2 linked regions of the Exiguobacterium sibiricum 7-3 genome follow. The protein of the gene in region 1 interacts with the protein of each later gene in a pairwise test. Links are inferred from orthologs where the notes say so. Each region holds a gene or a part of one and is shown in the gene's direction. Other genes may lie near its edges.

Region 1 (8,526 bases):
TGAAAAATTAAAAATCGTTCTTGAGCAAAAAAACCGGATGTTCACGAAGATGTATGATGCGGAAGCGATCGCTTTCGACGATATCTTCGAAGAATACTACGCGTACGGTCAAGAGTTCGCGAAGTATGTCTGCGATACATCGGTCGTCGTCAACGACAGCCTCGATAAGGGCGAAAAAGTACTCTTCGAAGGGGCACAAGGTGTCTTACTCGACCTTGACCACGGGACGTATCCGTTCGTCACGTCATCGAACGCATCAGCCGGCGGTGTCGCTTCAGGTGTTGGTGTCGGTCCAGCACGGATCGATCACGTCGTTGGTGTCTGTAAAGCGTACACGTCACGTGTCGGTGATGGTCCGTTCCCGACAGAACTGTTTGACGAAATCGGTCATCAAATCCGTGAAGTCGGTCGTGAATACGGAACAACGACAGGCCGTCCACGCCGTGTCGGCTGGTTCGATTCAGTCGTCGTCCGTCACTCACGCCGGACAAGCGGTTTGACAGATCTTGCATTGAACTCAATCGATGTCCTGACAGGAATCGAGACGCTTAAAATCTGTACGTCGTATGAGTTTAACGGCAAACAGATTGATGAGTATCCGGCGAGTTTCCGTGATCTCGAAGCATGTGTCCCGGTTTATGAAGAGTTACCGGGCTGGAAAGAGGATATCACGCACATCCGTAAGTTTGAAGATCTGCCGATCAATGCGCAGAACTACGTTAAACGGATTGCAGATTTGACGAATATCTCACTCGTGACATTCTCGGTAGGACCGGGTCGTGAACAAACGGTCGTCCTTCGTGATCTGTACGAAGAAGCTTAATGGTTGAAAAGCAGCAGTTCCAGATTTGAGATCTGGGGCTGCCTTTTTTCTTCTCTGATTAAGCGAAATCATTCACAAAATGAAGTGAACGAGCGTATACTAAAGGTAATGTTTCACGTGGAACGCATGACGTGAGCGTATGATGAAGTCAACAGAGTGGCGTCGGGAGTTTCCGTCGCCACCTTTCTATATGCCTGAAAAACAGGTAAAATAGATTGAATAGAAATTTTTAAGGGGGAACACCCAGTGACGGAACGTAAAATCCTCGTCGTCGATGACGAGCAACCGATTGCCGATATATTAAAATTTAAATTAGAAAAAGAAGGTTATAGTGTCGCCGTAGCAAATGATGGAGTGGAAGCACTCGAGAAAGTCGAAGAGTTTAAACCCGATCTCATCCTGCTCGATATCATGTTGCCATTGATGGATGGAATGGAAGTTTGCCGGGAAGTCCGAAAAACATCAAAAGTCCCGATCATCATGCTGACAGCAAAGGATTCTGAAATCGATACGGTCCTTGGCCTTGAGCTTGGTGCAAATGATTACGTCACGAAACCATTCAGCTCGCGCGAACTATTAGCACGGGTGAAGGCACACTTACGTAACGTCAATACGGTCGAAGCGACACCGGCAAATGCAGGACCGGGTCCATTGAAAGTGGGAGAACTGTATATCGATACGAATTCTCATACCGTCACACGACAAGATCAAAAAATCGAACTGACACAACGTGAGTTTGAACTGTTGCATTACCTGGCGAAAAACATCGGGCAAGTCATGACTCGTGAACACCTGCTTCAAACGGTGTGGGGATATGACTACTTCGGTGATGTCCGGACAGTTGACGTAACGGTACGCCGTCTGCGTGAAAAAGTCGAGGATAATCCGAGTACACCGATCTATATCATGACCCGCCGCGGTGTCGGCTACTATCTCCAAGACGGGGAGAATGAATAACGATGTTAAAAGGAACGAACTTTTTCAAATCGATCCAGTGGAAACTTGTCGTCATTTATGCGTTGTTGATCTTAGTCGCGATGCAAGTCATTGGGGTTTACTTCGTTCGTTCCCTTGAAAAACAGTACATTACGAACTTCTCAAAATCTGTTGAAGACCGGGCCGGACTTGTCGCGTACAATGTCGGGAAGGAATTCGATAAGACAGGCGATGATGAGGCCTCCAAACGGCAGTTGTCTGAATCTCTTGGACAACTGCTGTCTGAGTTTAGTAGTGGCTCGACGTCAAGGAACGATATTCTCGAAGTACAAATCATTGATCAGGACTCGATCATTCAAGCGACGTCTGACGAAGACAATCAGTCGGCGGTCGGACAACGGGCGACGAATTCATTGATTAAAAAAGCACAGGCCACGAGTTCCTCTCGTGTCGATACCGTCCTCGATCCGACGACGGAAGACAAGATTCGGATTTTTGCAGTCCCCGTCACGTCCGAACGGACAGGGGCGACGACCGGGATGATTTACGTCCGGGCGTCGATGGAGTCAATTTATTCGCAAATGCAGCAAGTCACAAGGATCTTAGCAACGGGGACAGTGATTGCACTTGTCATCACCTCGATTCTCGGTGTCCTGTTATCGCGGACGATCACCCGGCCGATTTCGGATATGCGGCGCCAGGCGATCGAGATGCGACGCGGGAACTTCTCGCGGAAGGTTAAGGTCTATTCCGATGACGAAATTGGTCAGTTGGCACGTTCCTTTAACGAACTGACTGATGAATTACTCGAAGCGAATGCGACGACGGAAGCCGAAAGGCGGAAGTTGACGAGTGTCCTCGAAAATATGACGGATGGTGTGATTGCGACGGACCGGACATTACGTGTCATCCTGATGAACGATCAAGCGAAGGATATCGTTGGTGTCGATGAATCCGGTATCGTCGGGACGAACTTAAAGGATTTACTCGCTCTCGGAGACGACTTTATGATTCCGGAAGACGGGACGATGCCGCCCCGTCTGCTCGATTTCAGCAGCGAGGATGAACTGTTCCTTGTCCGGGCCTTCTTCTCACCGGTCAAAAAGCACAGTGGACCGATTACCGGGATGATTATCGTCCTGCATGACGTCACGGAGCAGGAACAAGTCGAGCAGGACCGCCGTGAGTTTGTCGCGAACGTCAGTCATGAACTCCGGACACCGCTGACGACGATGCGGAGTTACCTTGAAGCCTTGGCGGAAGGTGCCTACCAGGATGAAGAACTGGCGCCACGGTTCCTGGAGACGACACAAAACGAAACGGAGCGGATGATCCGCCTCGTCACCGATCTGTTGCAACTGTCGAAAATGGACAGTAAGGAATACAAGATGAACAAAGTCCGGTTTGATTACATTCAATTCTTAAATGATATTCTCGACCGTCATGATATGACGAAACCGGAACGGATTCAGTTCCGCCGGAAAATCATGAAACGGAAAGTCTACCTCCGCGGGGATCAGGATAAGTTGATCCAGGTCGCGGATAATATTTTAACGAACGCGATCAAGTATTCACCGGAAGGCGGTACGATTACCGTCCGGACGATGTTACGGGCGAAACGAATCGTCATCAGCATCAAAGACGAAGGGGTCGGGATTCCAAAAGCGAACCTGCAGAAAATCTTTGAACGTTTCTACCGGGTCGATAAAGCACGGGCACGGAAGATTGGTGGAACCGGACTGGGTCTTTCGATTGCTAAAGACGTCGTTTCGGCACACGGTGGTGACATTTGGGCAGAAAGCGAATGGGGACGCGGGACAACGATTTACTTTACACTTCCATATGAGGTGATCGAAGAGGTGGATATCGGATGACGAAACAGCGACTGAAATCCATCGCTTTGATTCTTTTGGTCAGTGCTTCGATTGTCCAGACCGCCATGTTATGGACGTATCATCCGAGCAGCGAGTCGATTGAACAGGAACAGGTATCGTTTAATGAAATCGATGCCTCAAAGACGGTCGAAGGAAATCAGCTGATCAATCCGGAGCTTGTCATCTATTCGAACGGCGAAAGTGCCTACCAGACCCAAATCATCGGTCGGACGATCCTGAACCGGATCGGCGCCTCGTTTGATGTCGGTGTCCTGGTTTTGACCGATAAGGCGTCGAATATTCCGGTCAGCAAACGGAGTGTCGAGATGATTTTCCCGACGCCGATCAGTTCAAAGATGCTCGAGGAGTTGCTCGGGGAAAAACAAATTGCGATGTCGGAGCCGATCAAACGGCTCTATCTGCTCGATTATGAAGGACCGATTCTTCGACTGGAGTCGACGACGGGACGATTTAAGGACTTTAAATTAATCGGGGATGAGACGGTCTTAAAACGTCTATTCGCCTATGATAAGAAAAAACCGATGACGAAAGTCGAGCTCAAGGGCGGTGACTACACGTATGTCCCAAGCGGCGCGACGAAACTGGAAGAAGTATTCGTCTACGATGATGTTTCGCAGGATCCGAAGCCGCTCAGCCGGATCGAGAGCGCATTCTTTACGGAAAACTCGAACGTGCAGCAAATCAAGAGCCGGGATGACCTGGACGTTTTGACGGACGGTGTCAGTGTTTCGACCTACGACCGGGATTATAATGCGTTCCGTTTTAATACATTGTCTCCGAACACCCAAACCTCGTCCGTCGATTACAGTACAATCGTCAGTTACATCAACATCCACGGCGGATGGCTCGATCCTGTGACACAACGCAGTGGCTTCCGCTATTACTTTGATCAGATGTCGAAAGCAGAAGAAGAACAGGCGGCGACATTCCGATTATATTTGAACCGATATCCGATTTTTGGTGAAACAGGACCGTTACTTGAACAACCGGACTTCGATCTCGCGACCATCAAAGTAACGTTCGAAGAAAATCAGATCCGTTCGCTTAGTCGCAGTATGATTCGGGCGGAGCGGAAGTTGTTGCTCCGGGAAACGACATTGCCATCCATCGATCAGATTGAAAAACAGCTTCAATCCGCCGACATGTTGGATGAGATTTCCGGTATCCGGATGGGATATGAGATGACGTACGAAATTGAAACGAGTCGTTATGCCTTGTTTAAGCCAAATTGGTTCGTCAAACAAAACGGAAAATGGACCACGGTTGATCAAGCTATCGGAAAAGAGGGATAATGTTTCATGGATTGGAGTAAAGCAAAAACGTTACTGATTTTGACGTTCCTGATCCTGAACGCCTATCTTGCCGTTCAGCTGATGGACCGAATGATTGATCCCCGAATCGTCACGACGAATGCGGACGGGAAAACTGTTTTGAAAGAACGAAAAATTGATGAAAAGAAACTGCAGACCGTCTCGAAAGAAATTGGTTATTTGACGGCGGAAGTTGATACGAGTTCATTGATTCCAAAATCAGGATCCCCGATTCAAGATGCCGTCACGTCTGTCAAAAATCAAATCGAGTGGTCGGTTCGTCTGACGAAACCGTTCCCGCTCGAAGCAAAAGCAATGCGTGATTCGGCGACATCGTTTGTCCAGTCGTCGGCTGCATATGGCACAGACTACACGTTTTGGAAGTATGACAGCAAACACAATGAGATGACCTTTGTTCAGACGTATAAGGAACAACCGTTATACTCGACACCGCAACAGTCGCGGGAGGATGACGCGATGATTGGTCCGTCGTTACTTGTGCTCCAGTTGAACGAGCAGAAGGAAGTCGTCAGCTACAAACAACGCCACTTAAACAAAGTCGTCCGTCAGGCACAGGATGTCACGTTATTATCGGCGAGTGAGTCCGTCATTCAACTGTCGGAGCAGGGCTTGTTCCCGGCCTCAAAACGAATGACGAGTCAAAAGCTCGGCTACTTCTGTCTTGTGACGGAAGGAACGAAATCGGTGCAGATTTTACCGCCGACGTGGCAGATTGAACTGAACGGAGAAGAACTGTATTTCGTCAATGCGATTGACGGCGGAGTCCAGACCATCGAACGGCTTGATACCGTTTCAGAGAAATGAGGAATGCACGATGAGCCTACACTACAGCGTCCTTGCCAGTGGCTCGACGGGGAATGCCCTCTATATCGAAAGTGAACAGACCCGCCTGCTCGTCGATGCCGGTCTGACCGGCAAAGCGATGCTCGCCCTGTTCGACCAGATTCACCGGTCACCGGAAAAAATCGATGGCTTGTTCGTCACCCATGAACATTCGGATCATATTAAAGGTGTCGGCATCATGGCCCGGAAGTACAACATCCCGCTTTATGCGAACGAAAAAACGTGGGCAGCGATGGAAGCGAAGATTGGCAAGATTGACCCCGCACTGAAGTTCCTCTGGGAAGTCGGGGAGGTCAAACAGTTCGGTGATATCGAGGTCGAATCGTTTAACGTCAGTCATGACGCGGCCGACCCGATGTTCTTCCAGTTCGCCCACGACGGAAAACGGCTCGCCCATATTACGGATACCGGCTACGTCTCGGACCGGATGAAAGGTGTCATCCGCGGCGCCGATGCCTATATTTTTGAAGCGAATCACGATATCGGGATGCTCCAGATGGGGCATTACCCGTGGAGCGTCAAACGGCGGATTCTCGGCGATTACGGACACGTCTCGAACGAAGATGCGGCGATTGCGATGAGCGAAGTGCTCGATGACCGGACGAAACGGATCCACATGGCCCACCTGAGTAAGGACAACAACATGAAGGAGCTGGCCCGGATGAGTGTCTCCCAGACGCTTGCGAGCCGCGACGTCGACCTCAGCAAGATTCAGTTACTCGACACCGATCCGGTCATTCCGACACCGCTTTTGAAGCTCTGATTATGGGAAATTACTGAATATGCTCAAAAGACCCCCACATTTGGCTAACTCGCCACGTGATGGGGGTATACTTGTGTAAAGAGAGTTTAGAAGGAGGCGTGTGTCGATGGATCGACCAGAAGAACCACGGAATGAATCAGATCAGCCTTACGCATCGACCGATGAGACGAGCGGCTTTCCGCCACGGCGGTCCAGTGAAGATGAGCCGGTCAGTCCCTATCGTGAACCATATGAAGAAGAACCGCAGGAACCAAAACGCCGTGGCGGCGGGAAGGCCTTTTTTGTCGGCTTGATCGGCGGGATCATCGGGGCGCTGTTGATTGCCTTGATCGCCTGGCCGTTCGTCCGTGACGAAATGACAAGTCCGACGCCGGTCTCAAACGCGACGCCGGAACAGGCCGCGACAAAGGCGACGGAATCAGAAAATGATATTGTCGGTGCCGTCGGTCAGACGAAAGAAGCGGTCGTCAGTGTGACGAATCTGCAAAGTTCATTCCAGGGTGCCGATCAGGAGACCGGTGCCGGATCGGGTGTCATCTATAAAAAAGACGGCAACAAAGCGTACGTCGTGACGAACTATCACGTCGTTGAAGGGGCGAGCCGTCTGTCGGTCACATTGTCCGACGGAACGGCACTCGAAGCAAAAGTGCTCGGAGAAGATCCGACGTACGATCTAGCAGTCCTGTCGATTGATGCGTCAAAAGTGACACAAGTCGTGAAACTCGGGGATTCGGATACGCTGCGTGCCGGAGAGACGGTTCTTGCAATCGGGAATCCGCTCGGAATCTTTGCGAACTCGGTCACACGCGGTGTCATCAGTGCCCAGGAGCGGACAGTTCCTGTCGATACGAACAAGGACGGGCAGCAGGACTTCAACACTGAAGTCATTCAGACCGATGCCGCAATCAACCCGGGTAACTCAGGCGGCGCACTGATCAATACATCCGGTCAATTGATTGGAATCAACTCGATGAAGATTGCGGAAGCAAGCGTCGAAGGTGTCGGCTTTGCGATTCCAATCAACGAAGCCTTGCCGATTATGCGTGATCTCGAACAAAACGGTGAAGTGATTCGCCCGCAACTCGGGATTCAGATTCGTGACGTTCAGGAATTCCCAAGCGGGTTCCGGGAAGATCGTCTGAAGTTACCGAGTGACGTCAACCGCGGGATTGTTGTCGTCGGTTTGACGAAAAATAGCGGAGCAGCAAAAGCAGGGATGAAAGAAAATGATGTCATCGTTGAGATCAACGGAAAAGACATCCGATCATTTGCCGATTTAAAAAGTGTCCTCTATCGTGACGCTAAAGTCGGCGACAACGTCAAAGTGACATTCTACCGGGGCGGCGAGAAACAGACACTTGATGTCAAACTGTCGGCGCAAGCAGCGACGGTACAATAACAGATTCAGATCAACTACTCGTATACGTGCGGGTAGTTTTTTTTGCGTAGAATGGACTGTTGTTCTCATCGTGATTCGCTGTCACGCGCTTTCCTCAGGCGAGGAACAAGCCGCGGGATTCTTGCCTGTCGGCGTCGATGCCCGGGTCTCGTTTTCCTCTGACAGCGCGGGCGAGCCGCGCTTTTTCCTGTAGGAGTCGCGTGCAGCGGACACGATGAAGAAATTGGTGGTGAGGTAAGCGGATCAAGAAGTAACTCCAAAGAGGAGGTGTGGATAACTTTTTTCAGTGAGGGAAGTCAATTTTTGTTATACTGGTAGCGGATAAATGTGGATAACTTAAAAGGAGGAAAAGACCTGTGGATAAATATGTCTGTTTAGAACATGTCGAGTTAGCGCTCGACGAAGTAGTCGATGAAACGGAAGAGTATCCGATTTTGGAAGAGGTGCCGGCAGAGAAAAACGTCACGTGTGAGTACTGTGACCAGCCCGCGACATATCTTGTGTCAAGCAAAAAATAATTATCAACATGTGGACAT
Region 2 (5,018 bases), 2.5 Mb from region 1 along the record:
AATCAAACACACGGCGTTATCCAAAAAAGTATTCGCTTCAGGTGCAATCAAGGCAGCGGAAGCGCTCATTCAAAAATCAGCGGGACTCTATACACTGGAGACGCTTTACACACAGGAGGATTCACATGTTATTAACTGATGCTTATGAAATTGCAAAATTCATTAAAGATGCTAAAAAACAAACACCGGTTAAACTATACGTCAATGGTGACTTGGCAGGACTGACGATTGAAGGAGCGACGGCATTCGGAACGGATCAATCAAAAATTTTCTTCGCTGATGCAGGACTTGCTTCAACTTTCTTAGAAGAATATGCAGACCGGATTACTGAAGTGCATGTCGAATATGACCGCCGCAACAGTGCCGTGCCGATGCTTGATACACGTCATTTGAATGCCCGGATCGAACCGGGTTCATGGATTCGCGATCATGTCGTCATCGGCGATAACGCGGTCATCATGATGGGCGCAATCATTAATATCGGTGCATCAATCGGAGATGGTACAATGATTGATATGAACGCCGTTGTCGGAGCACGTGGCACAATCGGCAAAAACGTTCATGTCGGCGCCGGTGCCGTGGTCGCAGGGGTTCTTGAACCACCTTCAAAAACACCGGTCATCATTGAAGATGGTGTCTTAATCGGAGCGAATGCCGTCATCCTAGAAGGTGTCCGCGTCGGAAAAGATGCGGTCGTCGCAGCAGGCAGTGTCGTCACAGAAGACGTTCCTGCAGGCAGCGTAGTGGCTGGTACGCCAGCACGTGTCATCAAACAGAAAGATGCAAAAACAGCAGAGAAGACGCAACTGGTGGATGATTTACGTTCACTCTGATTGACGTCGAAGAGGAGGAAAACACATGGCAGTGGATACACAGTATGGAGAAGCAATTTGGTTAGACGGGGTTTTTCATGATCCAAAAGAGGCAAATACGAGCGTCATGTCCCATGCGATTCATTACGGAAGCGGATTTTTTGAAGGCATCCGTGCGTATGCGACACCGGATGGTCCGGCGATTTTCCAATTGACGGAACACATTGAACGTCTGTTCCGCAGTTGCGCGTTCTATCACGTGACGATTCCTTATACAGTGGAAGAACTTGTTCAAGCGACGATTGATCTTGTCGCCAAAAACGGCTTTGAGTCTTGTTACATCCGCCCGTTTGTTTTCCTCGGTACACCGTGGCAGGCATTGATGGCAAAAGATACGACGGTTCACGTCGGTATTTCTTGTTGGGAACTTGGTGAATACTTTGACAAAGGTACCGGTATCCGGGCGAAAGTCGCTTCTTACCGCCGTGTTTCGTCAACGATGATGCCAATGCAGGCAAAAGCTGCCGCCAACTACATGAACTCGCAACTCTTAAAAGGGGAAGCACTTCGTGATGGATTTGATGAGGCGATTGCCCTTGATATGAACGGAAATGTCAGTGAAGCGAGTGTTGCCAACTTGTTCATGTTGAAAAACGGCACGATCTACACGCCTTCACTCGATTGTTCAGTATTGGACGGGATCACACGTCAAGTCATCATGCGTCTCGCACAGGATCAGGGATATCCGGTCGTCGAGCGTCACATCGGCCGTGATGAGTTATACGTTGCAGACGAAATCTTCTTAACAGGTACGGCTGCAGAAATCACAAGTGTCGGTGAAATTGATCATATCGTCATCAACGGCGGAACACGGGCTGTCGCAGATGAGTTACTTGGTCTTTACCGTCAAGCGGTCTCGGGTCAACTGCCACAATATGCATCGTGGTTGACTTACGTGACACCAGCCATCGCAGAATAATGAGTTCACGAACTATCGTTACAATCGATCGGGAAGCGGTGCGGCATAATGTCGCATCGGTTTTCGCCCGGTCCAATAAGCAGATTTTTGCCGTCGTCAAAAACAATGCTTATAACTTAGGAATGATTGAGATGGTTGCCACATTGATGGAAGCCGGTGTCCGGCATTTCGCAGTGGCAGAAGTCTACGAAGCAATTGAAATCAAAACGAATTTTCCAGACAGTTATGTCCTGGCGATGAATCCGGCATCGCACTTCAAAGAGGTCCGCTTGCACGGAGTAGCGCTCGGAATTCCTTCGCTCGATTGGCTGCAACGCCATCAGGCGGATTTATCGGGAATTGAACTTCATCTAAAAATAAATGTCGGGATGAACCGTTTTGGTGTCAGTTCGCTGGAAGAAGCGTTAGCAGTGCTCGAAACCGTACAGGAGCAGGAACTGATCATGACGGGTCTCTATACGCATTTCCCGCTTGCCGATGAGCCGGGAGCCGATCATGACGGTCAAGTCGAACGATTCCTCAAAATCGGGAATCCGTTACAGGAGAAACACGCGTTCACATACATCCATGCCGAAAACAGTGCAACGATCGTCAAACATGATCCGCGCCTTGCCTGTTGCAATTACGTCCGGCCCGGCATCTTCCTGTTCGGTTACTCACCGATTGAAAAAATGGACTGGCTCGTGCCATCGCTCCGGATGACGACGGAAGTCGTTGAGATTCGTCAAGTGGAAGCAGGCGAACACGTCGGCTACGGTACGTCGTATACGGCACCGACAGCGATTCGTGTTGCGGTTCTGCCGGTCGGGTACGGGGACGGGGTCGTTCGCGGACGGTCCTCACTGCCCGTCATTATCAACGGGAAACGTTATCCGATCATCAGTAAGTTGTTTATGAGTCATACGTTCATTGCCGTGGATTCGACGGTTGAGATTGGTGATAAAGTGGTGTTATACGGCGATGGTATTGAAATCGATGATATCACCCGGACCGGGACAGCCAATAATTCGGAGCAGATGTGCGCCCGTTCGTGGCGTTTAACACATCGTTATTTATAAGGGGGAATTCAGATGTACGGAAGCCAATATTTGACGGAACAAAACAATGCACTACAGATTGACGGGGTGGAAGCAACAAAGCTCGCCGAACAATACGGGACACCACTCTATATCATGGCAGAACGTGAATTGACGGACCGTCTGGCGACCGTACGCGATGCCTTTTTAGAAAAATTTCCGAATACGTACGCCTCGTTTGCTTCTAAAGCCTTGACGATTGGTGCCGTTTACCAGCAAGTCGTCCGACATGGTCTTGGCATTGACGTCGTGACAGGCGGTGAACTATTCATCGCCCGTAAAGCAGGTGTGCCGGCGGAACGGATTTATTTCCACGGCTCGAACAAATCGACTCAGGATTTACGGTATGCCGTCGAAGAGGGTGTCGGGAAAATCGTCATCGATCATTATGAAGAAATCGCCCAACTCAATCAGATTGCCGCAGAAGCGTGTCAAACGGTCCACGTCCTGATTCGGATCGTGCCGCAAGTCATTGGCGGGGCTCACACGAAAATTCAGACCGGTGGTGTCGACACGAAGTTCGGTTTTTCGACGCATGACGATTCATATCTGGAAGCCGTCGAAGCGATTCTGGCAGCGGAGCACCTGGTACTGCTTGGTATTCATTGTCACGTCGGGTCACAGATTCAGGAGATTGAGCTGTTTGAACGGACGGCCCGGACGATGATGGGATTTGTCGAAACGATTCATGAACGGACATCCTTCATCGCAAGCGAAGTGAATCTCGGCGGTGGATTCGGGATTGCCTATACGCAAGACGATCAGCCGCTTGATTTTGAACAAACGATGGAGCGGGTGATGGCGATCATCGATGAAGAGACAACGCGTCTTGCGATTGACCGTCCACGAATCGGGATTGAACCGGGGCGTTGGGTCGTCGCGAATGCCGGGACGACGCTTTATACAGTTGGTGCCATCAAGGAAGTGCAGGGCGTCCGAACGTATCTGTCAGTCGACGGCGGAATGGCGGACAATATCCGTCCGGCACTGTATGGTGCTGTGTATGAAACCGTCATCGCCAATCGAATCAAGGGAGAAACACGTCATGTAACGGTTGTTGGTGCGGCGTGTGAATCAGGAGATTTAGTCGCTGAGTCAGCTGATCTAGCGGAACCTGTCAGTGGAGATACACTGGCTGTGTTCGGAACAGGTGCCTACAACTATTCGATGGCGAGCAATTACAATCAATTTTTACGTCCGGCCGTCGTCTTCGTTAATGAAGGGGATTCCCGTGAAGTCGTTCGTCGCCAGACCTATGCCGATTTGATTCAGTGTGATTTGGGATTGGAAAACATTCCATCTTCTTAAAATGACCCAAAAACACCTTCGTCTTTAGCGGACGAAGGTGTTTTTTTAGTTATTTCGGAATGACAAGGACTTGTCCCACCGAAATCAAATTGACATTGGTGATTTTGTTGGCACTGGCAAGAGCCGTGACAGTCACGCCATACTTCGTTGCAATGGAATATAACGTGTCACCGGCTTTGACAGTATAGGTGACGGTAGTGGTTGGAGGTGGGGTTGTCCCCGGGATGACAAGGACTTGCCCGACAGTGATCAGATTGTAGTTCGTGATGTTGTTAGCTTTAGCGAGAGCGGCAACTGTGACATTGTAGAGGCTCGCGATTTTATAAAGGGTATCGCCCGATTTAACCGTATACGTTTTACTGCCGCTTGGAGGCAATTTCAGTAATTCGGAGATCGTGACGAATTTATATCCTTTGGCTTTGAGTTGCGAAATCATCGAGGGAAGAGCGACAGGAGTACCCGGTGCTCCTACACCGGTGTGCATCAAGACGATGGAACCCGGTACGACGTTCGGCACGACACGCGCCAAAATGGCCGTTGAACTGATGCCTTTCCAGTCGGTCGTATCGATGTTCCATTGAATCGTTTTTGTATATCCGGCATTGCCGACGGCGGCAAGGACAGTGCTGTTACTGGCGCCAAACGGTGCGCGGAAAATCGGTTTAGTCGTCCGACCGGTCAGGGATTTGATCAATGTCTCGGTTTTGGACAGTTCGCTTGTCATTTGAGCTGCGGTTAATTTCGTGAAATCGGGGTGCGTGTATGAGTGGTTCCCGATTTGATGCGTCGGGGTGGCGGTTGCAATGTTTTTAATCAGTTGAGGGTGATTGTTCGCACCTGCAC

Evidence for each region. The genes of interacting proteins can lie anywhere in the genome.
Region 2: the proteins of yycF (region 1) and lysA interact in binary tests that used the Escherichia coli proteins (3 or more experiments, as listed by UniProt). The link is inferred for Exiguobacterium sibiricum 7-3 from one-to-one orthologs.

Annotation. Positions count from the first base shown.
Region 1 is NZ_KK211190.1:27,640-36,165, forward strand. What follows is about bases 1-2,924. They hold yycF (response regulator YycF), read left to right. Parts: upstream 1-1,069; coding sequence 1,070-1,780; downstream 1,781-2,924. Other genes in these bases: P402_RS0101155 (adenylosuccinate synthase), read left to right, coding at 1-823; walK (cell wall metabolism sensor histidine kinase WalK), read left to right, coding at 1,783-2,924. In the rest of the region: more of walK, read left to right, coding at 2,925-3,633; P402_RS0101170 (YycH family regulatory protein), read left to right, coding at 3,630-4,946; P402_RS0101175 (two-component system regulatory protein YycI), read left to right, coding at 4,953-5,789; P402_RS0101180 (MBL fold metallo-hydrolase), read left to right, coding at 5,800-6,591; P402_RS0101185 (S1C family serine protease), read left to right, coding at 6,698-7,990; P402_RS16800 (CxxH/CxxC protein), read left to right, coding at 8,347-8,508. UniProt on the Escherichia coli protein: Response regulator member of the two-component regulatory system CpxA/CpxR which responds to envelope stress response by activating expression of downstream genes including cpxP, degP, dsbA and ppiA.
Region 2 is NZ_KK211190.1:2,525,080-2,530,097, reverse strand. Bases 2,215-5,018 are described here. They hold lysA (diaminopimelate decarboxylase), read left to right. Parts: upstream 2,215-2,861; coding sequence 2,862-4,175; downstream 4,176-5,018. Other genes in these bases: P402_RS0114105 (LysM peptidoglycan-binding domain-containing protein), read right to left, coding at 4,225-5,018; alr (alanine racemase), read left to right, coding at 2,215-2,849. In the rest of the region: dapB (4-hydroxy-tetrahydrodipicolinate reductase), read left to right, coding at 1-139; dapD (2,3,4,5-tetrahydropyridine-2,6-dicarboxylate N-acetyltransferase), read left to right, coding at 126-833; P402_RS0114120 (branched-chain amino acid transaminase), read left to right, coding at 859-1,791; more of alr, read left to right, coding at 1,791-2,214. UniProt on the Escherichia coli protein: Specifically catalyzes the decarboxylation of meso-diaminopimelate (meso-DAP) to L-lysine. Is not active against the DD- or LL-isomers of diaminopimelate.